DNA from 2 places in the Marinomonas sp. AWM4_232 genome. Region 1 is predicted to be linked to the other one. Evidence: predicted binding sites of a transcription regulator. Region 1 holds the regulator's gene; the other holds the start of a gene.
The links. The regulator FNR, encoded in region 1, switches genes on or off when oxygen is low (the NO sensors DNR and NnrR bind a similar motif). The targets are predictions, from matches to a motif close to TTGATNTANATCAA.
Positions count from the first base shown of each region.

Region 2: ACXAC1_RS04910 (histone deacetylase family protein) is a predicted target of FNR. The motif match lies at 4,236-4,249, and genes of this name have one in related genera.

Region 1 is NZ_JBSWTA010000001.1:3,984,519-3,992,378, forward strand. It holds gene hemN (oxygen-independent coproporphyrinogen III oxidase) at 1-1,360, shown strand, start outside; gene fnr (fumarate/nitrate reduction transcriptional regulator Fnr) at 1,390-2,151, shown strand; gene ACXAC1_RS18890 (adenine phosphoribosyltransferase) at 2,178-2,720, shown strand; gene ACXAC1_RS18895 (YfaZ family outer membrane protein) at 2,806-3,369, opposite strand; gene ttcA (tRNA 2-thiocytidine(32) synthetase TtcA) at 3,384-4,220, opposite strand; gene ACXAC1_RS18905 (SprT family zinc-dependent metalloprotease) at 4,311-4,820, opposite strand; gene ACXAC1_RS18910 (RecQ family ATP-dependent DNA helicase) at 4,813-6,597, opposite strand; gene ACXAC1_RS18915 (YecA/YgfB family protein) at 6,656-7,309, shown strand; gene ACXAC1_RS18920 (Spy/CpxP family protein refolding chaperone) at 7,384-7,827, opposite strand.
Region 2 is NZ_JBSWTA010000001.1:1,038,951-1,046,810, forward strand. It holds gene ACXAC1_RS04895 (TAXI family TRAP transporter solute-binding subunit) at 1-365, shown strand, start outside; gene ACXAC1_RS04900 (TRAP transporter permease) at 492-2,630, shown strand; gene ACXAC1_RS04905 (BLUF domain-containing protein) at 2,659-3,093, opposite strand; gene ACXAC1_RS04910 (histone deacetylase family protein) at 3,214-4,137, opposite strand; gene ACXAC1_RS04915 (bifunctional acetate--CoA ligase family protein/GNAT family N-acetyltransferase) at 4,375-6,810, shown strand; gene ACXAC1_RS04920 (IS256 family transposase) at 7,205-7,860, shown strand, end outside.

The sequences.
Region 1 (7,860 bases):
CTCCCAACTTATCCAAAAATACAACCTTGCTGGGCCGCGCTACACTTCATATCCAACTGCGCCTCAGTTTTCGACAGATGTCAGCAAGATGGAATTGATCGGTAAGATGCTAGAGCCCTCACACTCGCCATTGAGCCTATATTTTCACGTCCCATTTTGCGCGCACCTTTGTTACTACTGCGCTTGCAACAAAATCGTGACCAAACAATATGACAAAGGAACCGAGTATGTTGAATTACTGGGTGAAGAAATGCGCTTACGCGCATTAATGATTGATCAAAGCCGTCCTGTCACCCAGCTTCATTTCGGTGGTGGTACGCCTACCTTTTTAAGTGAACAGAACCTTGAAACATTATTCTCTCAAGTTCACGAGTTGTTCAACCTTGTCACTGATGGCTCACAAGATTTTAGTATTGAAATCGATCCAAGAGAAGTAAACCGCAATAAACTAGAAGTACTAAGAAAGCTTGGTTTTAATCGAGTTAGTCTTGGCATTCAGGACTTTAACGCTGATGTGCAAAAAGCCATCCATCGCATACAGCCTCTAGAGCTTGTAGAAAGTGTGGTAAACGATGTTAGAGATCTCGATTTTAACTCTATTAATTTCGACTTAATTTATGGACTACCAAAACAAACACTGTCAGGTTTTAAAGAAACCCTTGATAAAGTCATTGCCTTGTCGCCAGATCGAATCTCAGTGTTTAACTATGCTCATTTACCACAAAGATTTGCACCTCAACGCCGTATCTTGGATGAGGATCTACCTTCACCTGAGCATAAATTAGCGCTGCTGAAACTCAGCATAGACACGCTGACGGACGCAGGTTACGTCTACATCGGTATGGACCACTTCGCTAAACCAAATGACTCATTAACAAAAGCACAACAAGAAGGTCACCTTCAGCGTAACTTTCAAGGGTACACTACCCACGCAGAAACCGACCTACTAGCGTTTGGCGTTTCTGCTATTAGCCAAGTAGGCAAAGCGTATTTTCAAAACCATACGGATTTATCACTCTATCAAAACTGTATAGAAAACGGTCAACTTGCTATTATGAAAGGCTATATTAGTAACCAAGATGATCGCATCAGACACGCAGTAATCATGCAGCTTTTATGTCATAACTCGCTTAACAGTCGAGATATTGAACACAAGTTTAGTATTAATTTTCGAGAGTATTTTGAGAAAGAGCTGGCTTCTTTAAAAGAGCTAGAGGAGGATGGCGTTATAAACGTCTATAATAAAAATGATCAAATACATCTTGAAGTAACGGAAGCTGGAAGGCTGCTAGTGCGCTGTGTGTGCATGGCATTTGATAAGTACCTAACAAACAACAACAGTTTTTCAAAAGTTATTTAATTACCCGATCGAGCTCAGGGAGAGTATTTATGGCAATTTCTAATTCTAATAACCGTTTCAGCAGCAAGCTGACTTCGCAGTGCCAAAACTGCAGTCTAAGTGCCCTGTGCTTACCAATCGCTCTAGCTGACGAAGACGTCAACCGCCTCGATCAGATCATTGAGCGTAAGCGACCACTGAAAAAAGGTGAGCTTTTGTTTCATCAAGGTGAAGAATTTGATTCTGTATTTGCTGTACGTACGGGCACACTAAAAACTTTTAACATCACTAACTCTGGTGAGGAGCAAATCACAGGCTTCTACTGCCCTAGCGAGCTGGTAGGTCTTAGCGGTATTGATGATAATCACTACCCTGTTTCGGCCAAAGCGCTGGAAACCACCACTGTCTGTGAAATCCCATTTTCACACCTAGAGCAACTGTCTTCACAGATCCCTTCACTGAAGCATCAATTATTCCGCTTAATGAGCCGTAAGATCTGTGATGATCAACAAATGATGGTGCTACTTGGCAAAAAGAACGCTGATGAAAAAGTGGCGTCGTTCTTGTTGAACCTATCACACCGCTTCAAAAAGCGCGGTTACTCAGCGACAGCATTCCGTTTATCCATGTCACGTGGTGAAATCGGTAACTACCTAGGCTTGGCTGTAGAAACGGTAAGCCGTGTTATGACACGTTTCCAGAAAAATGGTTTAATTGACGTGGATGGTAAGGAAATATCGATCATTGATATGACCGAAATGGAGAAACTTGTCGGTGCGTCATCAGAATGTGCTACCATTGAGCATGTTTAATTAACCATTCAGTTAAGGTTTTACCTATGCTTTTTGATGACTTTTACTTTAAGTCTCTAATTCGCACAGTTGAAGATTGGCCAAAGCCAGGGATTAGCTTCCGCGATATCACCCCTATTTTCACCAACCCGAAAGGGATGCGTATGGTGGTTGACGCTTATGTACACCGTTACATTGATAGCGATATCACTCACATTGCTTGTATTGATGCTCGAGGCTTTTTAATCGCTTCAGTGTTGGCGTACGAGCTGCGCAAACCACTTGTGCTAGTGCGCAAGAAAGGCAAGCTACCAGGTAAAACGATTTCGCAGTCCTACGATTTAGAGTACGGCAGTGCCGAGCTAGAAATTCAAGAAGATGCGGTTCAAGAAGGCGCTCAAGTTTTGTTATTTGACGATCTGATTGCCACTGGCGGTACTCTAATTGCTGCAATGAGCCTCCTGAAACAGCAAGGCGCTAACATTAAAGAAGTGGCAGCTATTATTGATCTTCCTGATTTAGGTGGCAGTGCTAAGATACAGGACCTAGACATTTCTGTATTTTCACTTTGTGCATTTGAAGGCGAATAAATAAGCATTTCAAAATTGCTTGTTTGCCCATAAATAAAAAAGGTGGCATGAGCCACCTTTTTTATTTACAACTTATCTAATCAGCTTAAAACGTCGCTGCAACGCCAATAGCGACACCTTTGTTCATGTCAACATCTCCATACCGCTCTAGGTCAACACTTGTCAAACCGTATCGCAAAAACACACGAGCATTTCGCAACGTTCGATATTCACCGCGGATCTCAGCTTGATACAAATTATCAATATTTTGGAAAGACAGTACTTTAGGAGAGAAATACAGCGAGCCTAATACACTAAAGCGGTTTGCTTTTGGAAAAGTATAACGGTAGAAACCACCAAGCGCTATGGCTGAACCAGCATTGTCAACATCGTATTCCGTGTCTACTGCAAGCAAACGTGCTCCAAGACCAATTTGCACTGGATAGTCTTTCGCTGTGTCTAGGTCCTCAATATGAGCACCAATATAGCCGTATTTACCATCATCTGAATGATACATTCCACCAAAGTCAAAGAAATAGCGACCTTGGTTCAAGCTTACATCCAGCTTAACAGCGTCATTTGATAGACTCCCTTCAACATTGGTTTCAGCCGTCGCTTGAGCAGAGATTACAGCCCCTAATATGAGAGGAACAAGTTTCTTAATTGACATACAGCTTCCTTAAATTAAAGCGAGATAACATTTAAGCGTTTCATTGCTTCTTCAGATTGCTTAAGACCTTTAAAGTCAAACAATTCAGTGTCCGCCAAATGTGACGGCACAACATTTTGGACCGCTGAGAACATCGTATCCAAACGTCCGGGGTATTGTTTCTCCCAGCCTTGAAGCATTTCTTTCACTACCTGACGTTGTAGATTTTCCTGAGACCCACAAAGATTGCAAGGAATGATTGGGAAAGACTTTAGTAAAGAATATTGTTCAATGTCAGACTCCTTGCAAAAAGCCAGCGGACGAATCACTACGTGCTTACCATCATCACTCAAAAGCTTAGGCGGCATCGACTTCAACTTTCCACCAAAGAACATATTTAGAAACATGGTTTCTAATATGTCATCACGGTGGTGGCCCAAAGCAATTTTGGTTGCACCAATTTCTTCAGCAAAGCCATACAATGAACCACGACGTAAACGTGAGCATAAACCGCAGGTTGTTTTACCCTCTGGCACGACTTCCTTAACGATGCTATAGGTATCTTTTTCGAGGATGTGATAGTTCACACCAAGGCCCGATAAATACTCAGGCAAAACGTGTTCAGGGAAGCCTGGCTGCTTCTGGTCTAAATTAACCGCCACTATTTCAAAATTAATCGGCGCACTCTTTTGCAAGTTACATAAGATATCCAGCATGGTGTACGAGTCTTTACCACCAGACAAACACACCATGACTTTATCGCCATCTTCAATCATATTGAATTCTGCAATGGCTTGGCCCGTTAGGCGACGCAGGCGCTTTTGCAGTTTATTCAGTTCAAGCTTTTCTTTTCGATCGATCTCAGAAGTCATTCTAAATTACCATAAAACAGATGGCGGCTATCTTACTACAAGCGGTGTTTGGAAACATCCCATCAAGTTCGCAACAAAACAACAAATCTTTTAGAGGTTAGCGATCTGTTTCACAAAGGTTAGCTGACTGCCGCACTGACGACAAAGATACTGACTACCACGCTTCACTCGCCCATGACGATGAGCAGTGAATTCATGAGTTCGACACTGACAGCGGTATTCAAACAGATTCTTTGCTTTCGGCACTTCAAAGTCATGGGTTCGTGAGGCTTCCACATTAAAAATATGCTCCATCACTGCCACCCACTCTTTTCCATGCGGCCTTACTTTACTACCAAAAACCTGATGTACCACAATATGAGCCACCTCATGAGGAACCACCTCTTCGATAAAGCGCTCTGTATCTTGGGTTAACATAAACAGATTAAAACGCATTTCATTACGCTGAAGATACGCCGTACCGGCACTGCGTCCGCGTTGCCGAAAGTTATAGGTCGGCATACTTAACTTGATCTGAAAGTAACGCTCAGCTCGGGTCATGCACTCTTGTACTTTCTCAGCGATCCTATTTTTAAGTTCGGCTGATAAGACGTTAGACATCCAGCTTCTCACTTACTTGTTCATTGAATAAATCGCTCGCATTCAACTGACTAAGAATGTCTTTGCTAAGCCCTGTCAAACGACTCAATGCAGCAATAGACGTTGGGTTAGATTCGAAGATAGCATGCAGTTGCTTCTCTGTAAGGTAATCAGAGGCCCGATTGGTCACACTCCATTGCAATAACTTTTGCCAGTTTCCCGAAGGTTTCACCCATTCCTGCGTATCTTTTAAGGCTGGGTAAAACCAATCCGTTGTCGTTAATAGCTGCACTTCGGAACGCAATAACGCTCGACATTCTTCACCCAGCCCAACAGAGAAAGGCGTTAATCCTTGAATAAATAGATACCCTTTTGCCAGCAAGCTACGTACCACAGATTTCCACTGAATTTCGTCTAACGCTGCCCCAGTACCAAACAGTGCGTGACCTTCAAGGCGGTAGTTCATCACTTGCTTAGTACGCTTGCCCATCAATGCTTGAATCAAGGCAGCAAACGGCACCACACCTTTCGTATGATGCACAAGGCTTAAGAACTTCTGCGCTGCAATGGTGACATTATGCTGTTTGCTAGTTGAACGACATCGATCACACAACCCACACGCTTCTTTAGGTGATTCAGAGAAAGCCTCTAGCAGCACGTTTTGACGACAATCCGTGTGTTCCAAGCAGGACATCAGACGCCAGAACTCGTCTTCCATTTGCTCTTGTCGGACAAACTGCCAAGTCTGCATAACGTCTTGAAGACCATAGAATAACAACGCCTGTGCGGCACGGCCATCACGCCCAGCTCGCCCCACCTCTTGTACATAGTTTTCTAACGACAAAGGCAAGTCCATATGCACGACAAAGCGAACGTGGTCCAAATCAACCCCCATGCCATAAGCCGTAGTCGCCACCAGCACCTGCACTTTACCTTTAGCAAAACATTGATGAGCCGCTTCTCTTGATTCCGCATTCATACTGGCATGATAACAAGTCGCCGAAATCCCTTGGCTAGAGAGCCAACTGGCTAACTCTTCGGATTTAGTTCGGGCACGACAATAAACGATCCCCGGTTGAGCCACTGCATCTTTCATCAAGAAGGAAAGTAACTGCTGTTTGGCACGCTTTTTTTGCGATACTTTAAGCTGAATATTTGGACGACTGATACTCTCACGAACAATTCTCGGAGATTGTAAACCCAACGCATTCGCTATCGCTTGTTCTTTGTTGGGTAACAGAGTCCCTGTTAGCGCAATGATAGGCGCATCAGGAAACACCGTTTTCAAACAGCCAAGCTGCGCGTATTCCGGGCGAAAATTACGTCCCCAACGTAGAATACAGTGCGCCTCATCCACCGCAATGCAAGCAATCGGAACATCTTCTAATAACCCCATCACGCTCGATTGCAGAAGCTTTTCAGGCGACATGTACAAAATTTCGACATCATTATGTCGCAGGCGCCAATACAGATCATTTTGCTCTGCGCCATTTTGCGTGGAGTTTAAAAACTCTGCTTTGATCCCAAGCCCCTGAAGTGTCTCCACTTGCTGCTGCATAATGGCGATCAAAGGACTGATCACTAAACCAACCCCCTCTCGTGCCAAAGACGCCACTTGATAAATCGCCGACTTACCAGCTCCGGTTGGCAACAGAGCCAACACATCCTCGCCCTCTGCCACAGCACGAACACACATTTCTTGAGAACCAATAAAAGATGAGTACCCCAAACGTTGCAGGGCATGCTTGAGCGCTGGATCTATTCGCTCTACAGAGTCGTTTTTAACGGGTTTGCTCATGGTTTTTTACAACTGATGTGTTTAAACTGTGTCGCGTATAATGAATAGGATCACTTAAATGCAACACCAACCTCTTGATGACTTAGAATTAGAAGAGCTCGAAAACTTTCTTGATTCCGATGCCGTCCACGAAGACTGCCAAAACTTTGTGATGGCACACGGTTTCCTAACCGCTCTTGCCATTTGCCCAGAGCCACCAGCATCGTCTCAATGGTTACCGCTTGTTTTCGAAGAAACGCCTAATTTTACCTCTGATAAAGAACAAAAGCACATCGAGAATTTAATGGTGCGTTTGGCATCTGATATTCAAAAGGAATTAGAGTCTGAAGACGACTTCTTAGTCCCTTGTGAAATCGAAGTAAGCAGCGACCCAAATGAGCTGAGTGAACTTGAAGAATGGGCTTCAGGTTTCATGGAAGGCGTGTTCTTCACGGAACGTAGCTGGTTTGAAACCGAAAAAGAGGAAGAAGTAGCTGAACTTCTACTACCATTTATGGTGGCATCTGGCTTGTTTGAAGACGAAGAAGTACAGCAAATTCGTGAAAGCGAGAAACTCACCAAGTCTTGTATCGAGCAAATCCCTCAATTGGTAACAGACTTATTTCTAGTGCTGCGCACCGAGCCAGAGAAAAAGCCTAACAAGCCAAAGCCTCAACGAGGCCCAAAAGGCGGCAAATCCTCTAATAAAGGCAAAGGCGGTAGGAAGCGCTAGTCGTTTCTCAGTATAAAAAAAGCCGCATCAATGGATGCGGCTATCAAGGTGGGGGAACCGATTTCTCATCTGAACTATTTACGGCGACTTTGCATCAGTTGCACTTGCTGTGGCGTTAACAGCGCATAGAATTCATGAGTTGTCTTCGCTTGCTGTACCTCTAGGGTTTGCATCAAATCACTACGTTTCTCAGACAAATCCGCAACTTGATCAACATAATCTTTATCTACCGGGTTTAACTGCATCATAGGTTTGCGTAGCTCTTGCAGATCTTCGATCACTTCTTGGCGATCTTCTCTGGCTTCAGCAAACAGCTTTCCAGCTTTCTTTTTCGTACTCGCATCGAGCTTTAATTCAGCTGCCATGCGATCTAACGCTTGCTCGGAATATGGATCCATTGACTTCACCGGCGCTTGAGCAGATCCCGCTGCAAAAGAAGTTGACGCCATAGTCACTGCCGCAGCTGCGACCAAAGCCAATGCTGACTTTTTGTAACGCTTCGCATTAAGAGTGGTCATATACACACCTCGCTGTTCGTTAATGATGATTCC
Region 2 (7,860 bases), 2.9 Mb from region 1:
TAGGCGATGACATTACCATTTTGGAATTCACCGATGAGCAAATCAAACAAGCGAACGGTAACTTCCAGCTATGGACACGCTTTGAAATCCCTGCGAACACTTACCCTGGCCAAACCAAAGCCATTAAGACCATCGCACAACCAAACTTCTTAGCCGTGCGTGACGATCTATCTGAGGAAGATGTTTACCAGCTAACCAAAACCATCTATGAAAACCTTCCTTTCCTAAATGGTATACACAAAGCAACGAAAGCTATGTCTTTGCAAAAAGCCATCGACGGTCTGCCAGTACCACTTCACCCAGGTGCTGCACGCTACTACAAAGAAGCTGGTCTAACGATTCCTGCACACTTAATTGCAGAATAAGTCTTAGAGCACTATCGGCATAATACGCCAATAAGAGGGTGGAGCTCGCCACTCTCTTACCTCTTATGTTTTCACTACTAATCGATGTGCAGCAACGCGCATCATGATGATGTTATAGGCCACACTATGTCTGAGACTCAGATTAGCCAAGACCAAGAAATGCAGGACAAGCTAAAAAGCTTAGAACTTGAGCAGCGCGATGAAGCATCGCCCACCGGCCGCCTGATTTACTGGGCGGGGGTTCTATTTGCCCTAGCACACATTTACTTCAATACATTAGGCACCTTGTCTGAACTGTGGGTATCAGCCATTCACTTTAGTGGCTTTGCATTAATTTGTGCTTTGATGGTTCCTGCTTTCAAAGCCACTACGGCAGGCGGCCGTCGATTAGCGTTAACGTTCGACATTGCCATCGGTTTAGTCGCCATTGCCTGTACTGTTTATCTGATTCTATTTGAAGATGCACTTTATGATCGCGGGGTAAACTTTGTTACCAGTGATTGGATAGTGTCTTTTATTGCGATTGCTATCGCACTTGAACTGACTCGCCGAACAACGGGCTGGTTCATTCCCTCATTGATCGTCGTCGCCCTGACTTATGTGTTTTGGTGGGGGCCGTACATTGACGGCATCTTTGGTTTCGCTGGCCTGAGCCTTGAGACCGTGATGTTCCGCTCCTACTTTTCTTCAGAAGGCATGTTCGGCTCTATTGCCCGCATTTCATGGACGTATGTGTTCATGTTCATTCTATTCGGTGCATTCTTGGTGAAATCTGGTGCCGGTGATTTCATCATTGAATTGTCTCGCGTCGCGGCTGGTCGCTTTGTCGGTGGCCCAGGCTTTGTCGCGGTGCTAGGTTCTGGTCTGATGGGTTCTGTGTCTGGTTCTTCTGTCGCCAACACAGTATCAACCGGCGTGATCACAATCCCGATGATGCGAAAAGCAGGCTTCCCCGCTCGGTTCTCAGCGGGGGTGGAAGCAGCCGCTTCAACTGGTGGTCAGTTAATGCCTCCTGTGATGGGTGCGGGGGCTTTTATCATGGCCTCTTACACGCAGATTCCATACGTGGAGATCATTGCTGTATCAACCTTACCTGCTTTGCTGTATTTCATGTCGGTAGGTTTCTACGTACGCGTCGAAGCGATGCGTTCCCACGCTCATGCCATTGAATTGGACACACGCAGCTTTGGTGAAGTCTTTAAAGAAGGCTGGCACTTCTTGTTACCACTAGCGGTATTGGTTGCTCTGCTTATTTACGGTTTCACGCCAACGTATGCAGCCGGTATTGCAATTATTGCGGTCATTGTCTCGTCTTGGTTATCTAAGAACCCAATGAAACCAAGAGATATACTTGATGCGCTCGCGCAAGGCTCTCGCAATATGGCGACCACCGCGATTCTGCTAGTGGCCGTTGGCTTGGTGGTCAACGTGGTCGCGATGACAGGTATCGGTAATACCTTCTCATTGATGATTGCAGAATGGTCGAATGGCAGCTTGTTCATCATGTTGGCATTGGTTGCGTTGGCATCTTTGATCTTGGGTATGGGGCTTCCCGTAACGGCAGCCTACATCGTGTTGGCTACGCTTTCTGCACCAGCCCTGTATAACTTGATTGCTGAGTCACATCTGATTGATTTGGTGATGGCAGGTAATCTGCCTGAAGAAGCTAAAGTCATCTTTATGCTGATCGATCCTGAAAAATATGCCCTGCTATCAGCACCAATGAGTCAAGCTGATGCAACCGCTTTAATTGCTCAGGTACCAGGTGATTTCAAAGGTCAATTGCTTGAACAAGCGTTAAACCCAACGGTGCTAAGTGCTGCGTTATTGTCTGCACATATGATTATCTTCTGGCTGTCTCAGGACTCAAACGTAACACCGCCAGTGTGTTTGACCGCATTTGCTGCCGCAGCCATTGCTAAGACTCCACCAATGGCAACCGGCTTTATGGCGTGGAAGTTGGCAAAAGGTCTATACATCGTTCCTCTTCTGTTGGCTTATACCAACTTTATCGGTGGCGAGACGCCAGATGTTCTACGAATTTTCGTATTCGCACTGTTTGGCTTATATGCGTTTGTTGGCTTTATGGAAGGCTATTTGGAAGGCCCGCTGAACATTGCGCTGCGTGTTTTATCCGGTGTTGCAGCTCTTCTGATGCTATGGCCTCACCACAACATTCTGATCGATAGCGCAGGCCTTGTGCTGTTTATTGGTTTGTTTATTTACTCTCGCAAAACACGCGCAGCCTCACTACAAACAGCTTAAAATAGAAAAGCTTAGGCGCATATCGCGCCTAAGCTTCTTCTGTTGCAACCTCTTCCATCATAGCTCGGATATCTTTTAAAATCGCAAAAGCATCCTCAGGAATTAGGGTTAGCGGTAAAAACTCTGCTGAGCCAGTATGACGCATCAACAAATCACGCATAATCTGGTTGTTCTGAAGATAACCCATATTCCAACTTTCAAATTCACGCTTCTCTGAATATTGAAAGCTGATGATTTCTACGCTTTCGTGACGCGGATCTTTCAATATTCGCTGAAATGTTCGGTTGACTTCAGCTCGCTTACCTTCAAGACATTGCAAAAAGCCTCGCTGGTTAAAGCACAATAAGCCAGTAATATAGTTCTGATTGTTATTCTTGCGCGCTGCCTGAAGAATTGACTGAATGGACGATGGCTGAAACTCGACCGTCGCTCGGCTTGCATAGATTAGACGAACAAAACTCATCACTCCCTCCGAATATTAGCTATTGGTGCAATAATGAGATTAAGTCGTTTTGTCAGTGCAGAAAATCACAAAACCGTTCTGAAACGGTTTCTAAAAGTTAGGATGTGTAAGATTGTGAAACTAGATCTTCATGATGGCTTTTAAATGGCTAAAGACCGCTCGGCCCAGTGCATCGGTGTTGTAGCCGCCTTCTAGCACCGAAACCACGCGACCATGACAATACCGCTCCGCCACATCCATCAGCTTCTCCGTAACCCAAACAATGTCATCTTCGCGCAAGCGAAGCTGCCCCATCGGATCCTCTGCTAAAGCATCGAAACCAGCAGAAATCATGAGTAATTGCGGTTTAAAAGCTTCCAGAGCGGGGAACAGTTCACTTTCGTAAGCAACACGAAAATCTTCACCTTTAGAGCCTTTCTCAAGAGGCATATGCACGATGTTATCGTGAGAAGCGCCTGGATCTGGATACGGGAAAAGTGGGTGTTGATAACTTGAGGCATACAGCACTTTGGGGTCATTTTTAAAGATGTCTTCCGTACCGTTACCGTGGTGTACATCAAAGTCGACAATAGCAATACGCTCAATACCGTATTGGTTGATTGCATGACGCGCCCCTACGGCAATATTGTTAAATAGACAAAAACCCATGGCTTTATCGTATTCAGCATGATGGCCTGGCGGACGTACAGCACAAAATGCATTTTGCACTTCACCGCTCATGATCATATCCACCGCTTGCACAACAGCACCTGAAGCGCGCAACGCCGCATCAAGGGTATTTGGCATCATTAAGGTTTCTTGATCAAGCTCGATATGACCTTCTTCTGGAGATTTAGCAAAGATAGAGGCGACATAATCAGGATCATGAGTCGCATTGAGTTGTTCAATGGTCACCTCATTCGCTTCACGCCAGCGTAAGAAGTCCATCAGTTGTCCAGCAATAAGACGGTTTTGCATGGCTTCAAGACGTTGCGGCGACTCAGGGTGATCTTCCCCAAGCTTATGCTCTTCACACAAAGGGTGCGTTAGGTAAGCTGTGCTCATATCGGTATCCGTAAGAATCTACACCCACATCAAGGGCTGCTATTATTGTTATTCATCCAGTCGCGATCTAACGCTACTATAAGTCGATAATACGTGAACTGCTTTATATCAAGCCACAGTTTGCACTAGGCAGCCTATCCGACATTGGTCTAGACTGCTAAACATCATTGCATTCTCTGTCGTAGAGCAAAGGCTTTGCCAAGATGTTCGCTTCAGGCCACTCAGGGAGATTTTTGCATGTCACAACACGCATTGCAGCCATTACTTGCTCCACAGTCTATCGTGGTTTTCACAGGCCAAGATCGACACAGTCCTATTTTGCATTCAGTACTTAGGGCATTGTCTTATGGCGGGCGTCGTAGTGTGACATCATTACTCGGTATAGAGCCCGATGAAAGCGTTGGCGTGCTGCCGTTTGAGAGAATTCAATCTATCTCGAGTCTCAGCAAGACGCCAGATTTAGCCATTCTAGCCGGCGAAGACCCACGTCCACTGACTAAGATTATAGAGTTTTGTGGCGAGCACTCTATTCCTGCATTGCTAGTCTTCACTGGATCACAAGAAAATCCTGAAGCCATTTTGAAAGTCTCACGTCAGTTCAATGTTCGGCTGATCGGCCCAAACAGCTTCGGCATGTGCCGACCTAAACAAGGTTTTTCTGCTTGGTTGGGTTTAACGCAACCGATACCTGGTCGACTAGCATTGCTTTCTCAATCGGGCACAGTGGCCAGTGCTTTGGTTGATTGGGCGACTTGGCAAGGTATTGGTTTTTCTCAAGTCGTTAGTATGGGTAGCCCAATTGATGTAATGCCTTCACAGGTATTGGATTACCTATCAAACGATTTCGAAAGCCAATCTATCCTGATGTATCTACAGAAAATTGGCTCGACTACCCGCTTCTTAAGTAGCCTTCGCGCAGCCAGTCGCTCAAAACCCGTTGCAGTTGTCACCGAGCATAATGTAGGCGCAGATCCTCGAGTCTTAGACGCGGCTTTAAGCCGAACAGGTGCTGTTAGAGGTCGTCGCTTAAATGACTTGGTTGCCGCGGCATCGGTTATGACCAACGCCCGCCGCGTGAAAGATGGCTCTTTAATGATTATTGGTAATGGTGCAGGACCAGGTGAGCTTGCCGCGCAACGTGCTTCTGAAGTCAATGTGAACCTACTTACACCAAATGATGAGCTAAGAAATAAGCTCGAAGGGATTATGGCTGGTCGTGGCAGCGTAGGCAGTGTGACAACTGCTTGGGCAAGCTGTGAGGCAGACCTATTTGTCGATCTTGCTGAAGCCGCCTTAGCAGACAAAGAGTGCGGTGCAGTACTACTGATGTTAAGCCCAACAGCACTCATTAATATGGTCTCCCTGTACGATCAAGTTCTGCAGCTTCACAAAAAACAGAAGAAATTAGTCATGGTCTGTATGCTCGGCGGCGGCAACATGGTGGCGATGCGTACTCGTATTAACGAAGCAGGGATCCCAACCTTTAGAACCCCAGAGGCCGCCATTGAAGGCTTCCAGTTCTTAGTACAATTCCATCGTAACCAGATGCTTGCCAAGCAAATGCCAGATAGCCATGCCTTTCGTTTCAATATTGATGTGGCAGCCGCTCGAGCCAAACTTAAAGAATTAATCAAAGCAGGGAATAAGACACCGACAGCGGAAGACCTTAAAGAAGTATTTGATCTCTTTAACTTCCGATTAATCACACGCCGTCAAACAAACTTCCTTCTGCAAGCACCGATTCATTTACGAGCATTTCGAGACCCTGTGTTCGGTCCAGCGATTGGCTTATCACTTGAGGGGGCAAACCAATGGCATCACCAAACTGAAGCGGTTGCTTTACCGCCTATCAACACAGTCCTATCGAAAGACCTGATTAACCGGGCATTCCCAGGAGTGGAATCGTTTGAGTTAGAAGACTTACTACGTGGCTTCTCGACCATGATCTGCGAGCTCCCCGAATTTGAATACTTAGAACTGGCTGATGTTCGAATACATGAGAGCGGCAGTATCTTTGCTGATGTAACGGCTCGTCTGAAAAGCAGTGCCAAGCTAAGACGCTATGAACACCTAGCGATTCAACCCTATCCAAGACAATGGGTGAAACAAGTCACCCTACGTGATGGCCAAGAAATCACCATACGTCCGATCCTACCGAGAGACGCCAATGCCATGGCTGACTTTGTAAAAAACCTTTCTCATGAAAGTCGTTACTTCCGTTTCATTGCCAATATCTCCGAATTGACACCTCGTATGGTCGCAAGCCTTTCACATATAGATTATGACCGAGAAATGGCCCTAATTGCTGTCACAGAGAAAAATGGAGAACAGGTACTGATGGGCGCTTCTCGTTTCAGTGATAACTTTGATGATCAAAGTTGTGAATTCGCTGTAGTCATAGGTGACGAATACCAAGGACATGGCTTAGCTGCCCTGTTAATGCGCCGGTTAATGTTAGTCGCAAACTTCAAAGGCATTAAAGAAATGAAAGGAACAGTGCTTGCTGAAAACAAACGTATGATCGACTTCTGCCGACGTATTGGTTTTACCATCAAGCGTGATCCTGATGATATTAGTTTGGTAACAGCTTATGTCCGTTTAACACCGAAATTTATTGAAGGCGTAAGAGAAAAGCTGGGCATTGTTAGTAAAGCAAATAAAACAGTTGAATAAGCCTGTTCTACGACACCTTAGCTATCGCCATCAGGAGATGGCTCGTACGACCCGATTCTATCAGTGGATGAACCTTAGGGGTCAGATCCCTCAACAGTATGCAGTGATTGGAAACTGGTATACGTACAGGGATCCGACCCCTTTGCAATTAGACTGAGTATTTCCGACGGACGTAAAAAAGCCCTGACAGCAGATACAGAAACATCCTCAGTGCGATAAGGCGACGACCACAATGATCTGAAGCTGCGCTTCATCCCCTTCGGGCATCCTACGGATGTCTGCCACATACCGTCCCCAGAAGTGTGTCTAGTAAAGGACGTTGTATTAGGCGCCTCTCTCTCATTAAATGTTTTTGTTTCGACCAAAAAACAAACCATTTAACAAAAGAGAGACTATGGACACTTTAAAACTAAACACTCAACAGATACAAGCCGCCGTTGATCAGCTAACTTTGCAGCCTGACGGTATCAATAAATTACTCGAGATGGCGATCAACAGCCTGATGAAGGCCGAGCGAGCAGCTTATCTTGAGGCTGCTGTACAAGGCAATAAAGCAAATGGCTATCGCAACGTGAATGGCTTTGGTATCGGAGAGGCTTTATCACTGCAAATCCCAAGGGATCGATTAGGGCACTTCAAGCCGACACTACTCAATATTATGAGGAATCAATCGGACACGCTGAATGAGTTGTGTTTTGAGCTGTATGCTAAGGGCTTAACAACGCGTGATATCGAATCCATTACACATACTATCTACGGTCAGCATCTGTCAAAAAGCCAGATCTCTCGTATTACTGTTAGCTTGTCCGATGCAATGCGAGAGTTTAGAGAACGGCCACTAAACAGCTATTATCCCATCGTATATCTTGATGCCACGTTTGTGAAAACCAAACGAGAAAGAGTCTCCAGTGAGGCGTATTACATAGCGTTAGCGGTTTTACCTGATATGACTCGAGAAGTGATTGGTATCTATAATGCACCAACAGAGTCATCAAGTTTTTGGGATGAGATTTGCCAAGATCTTAAAGACAGGGGAATGCAGCAAACAGA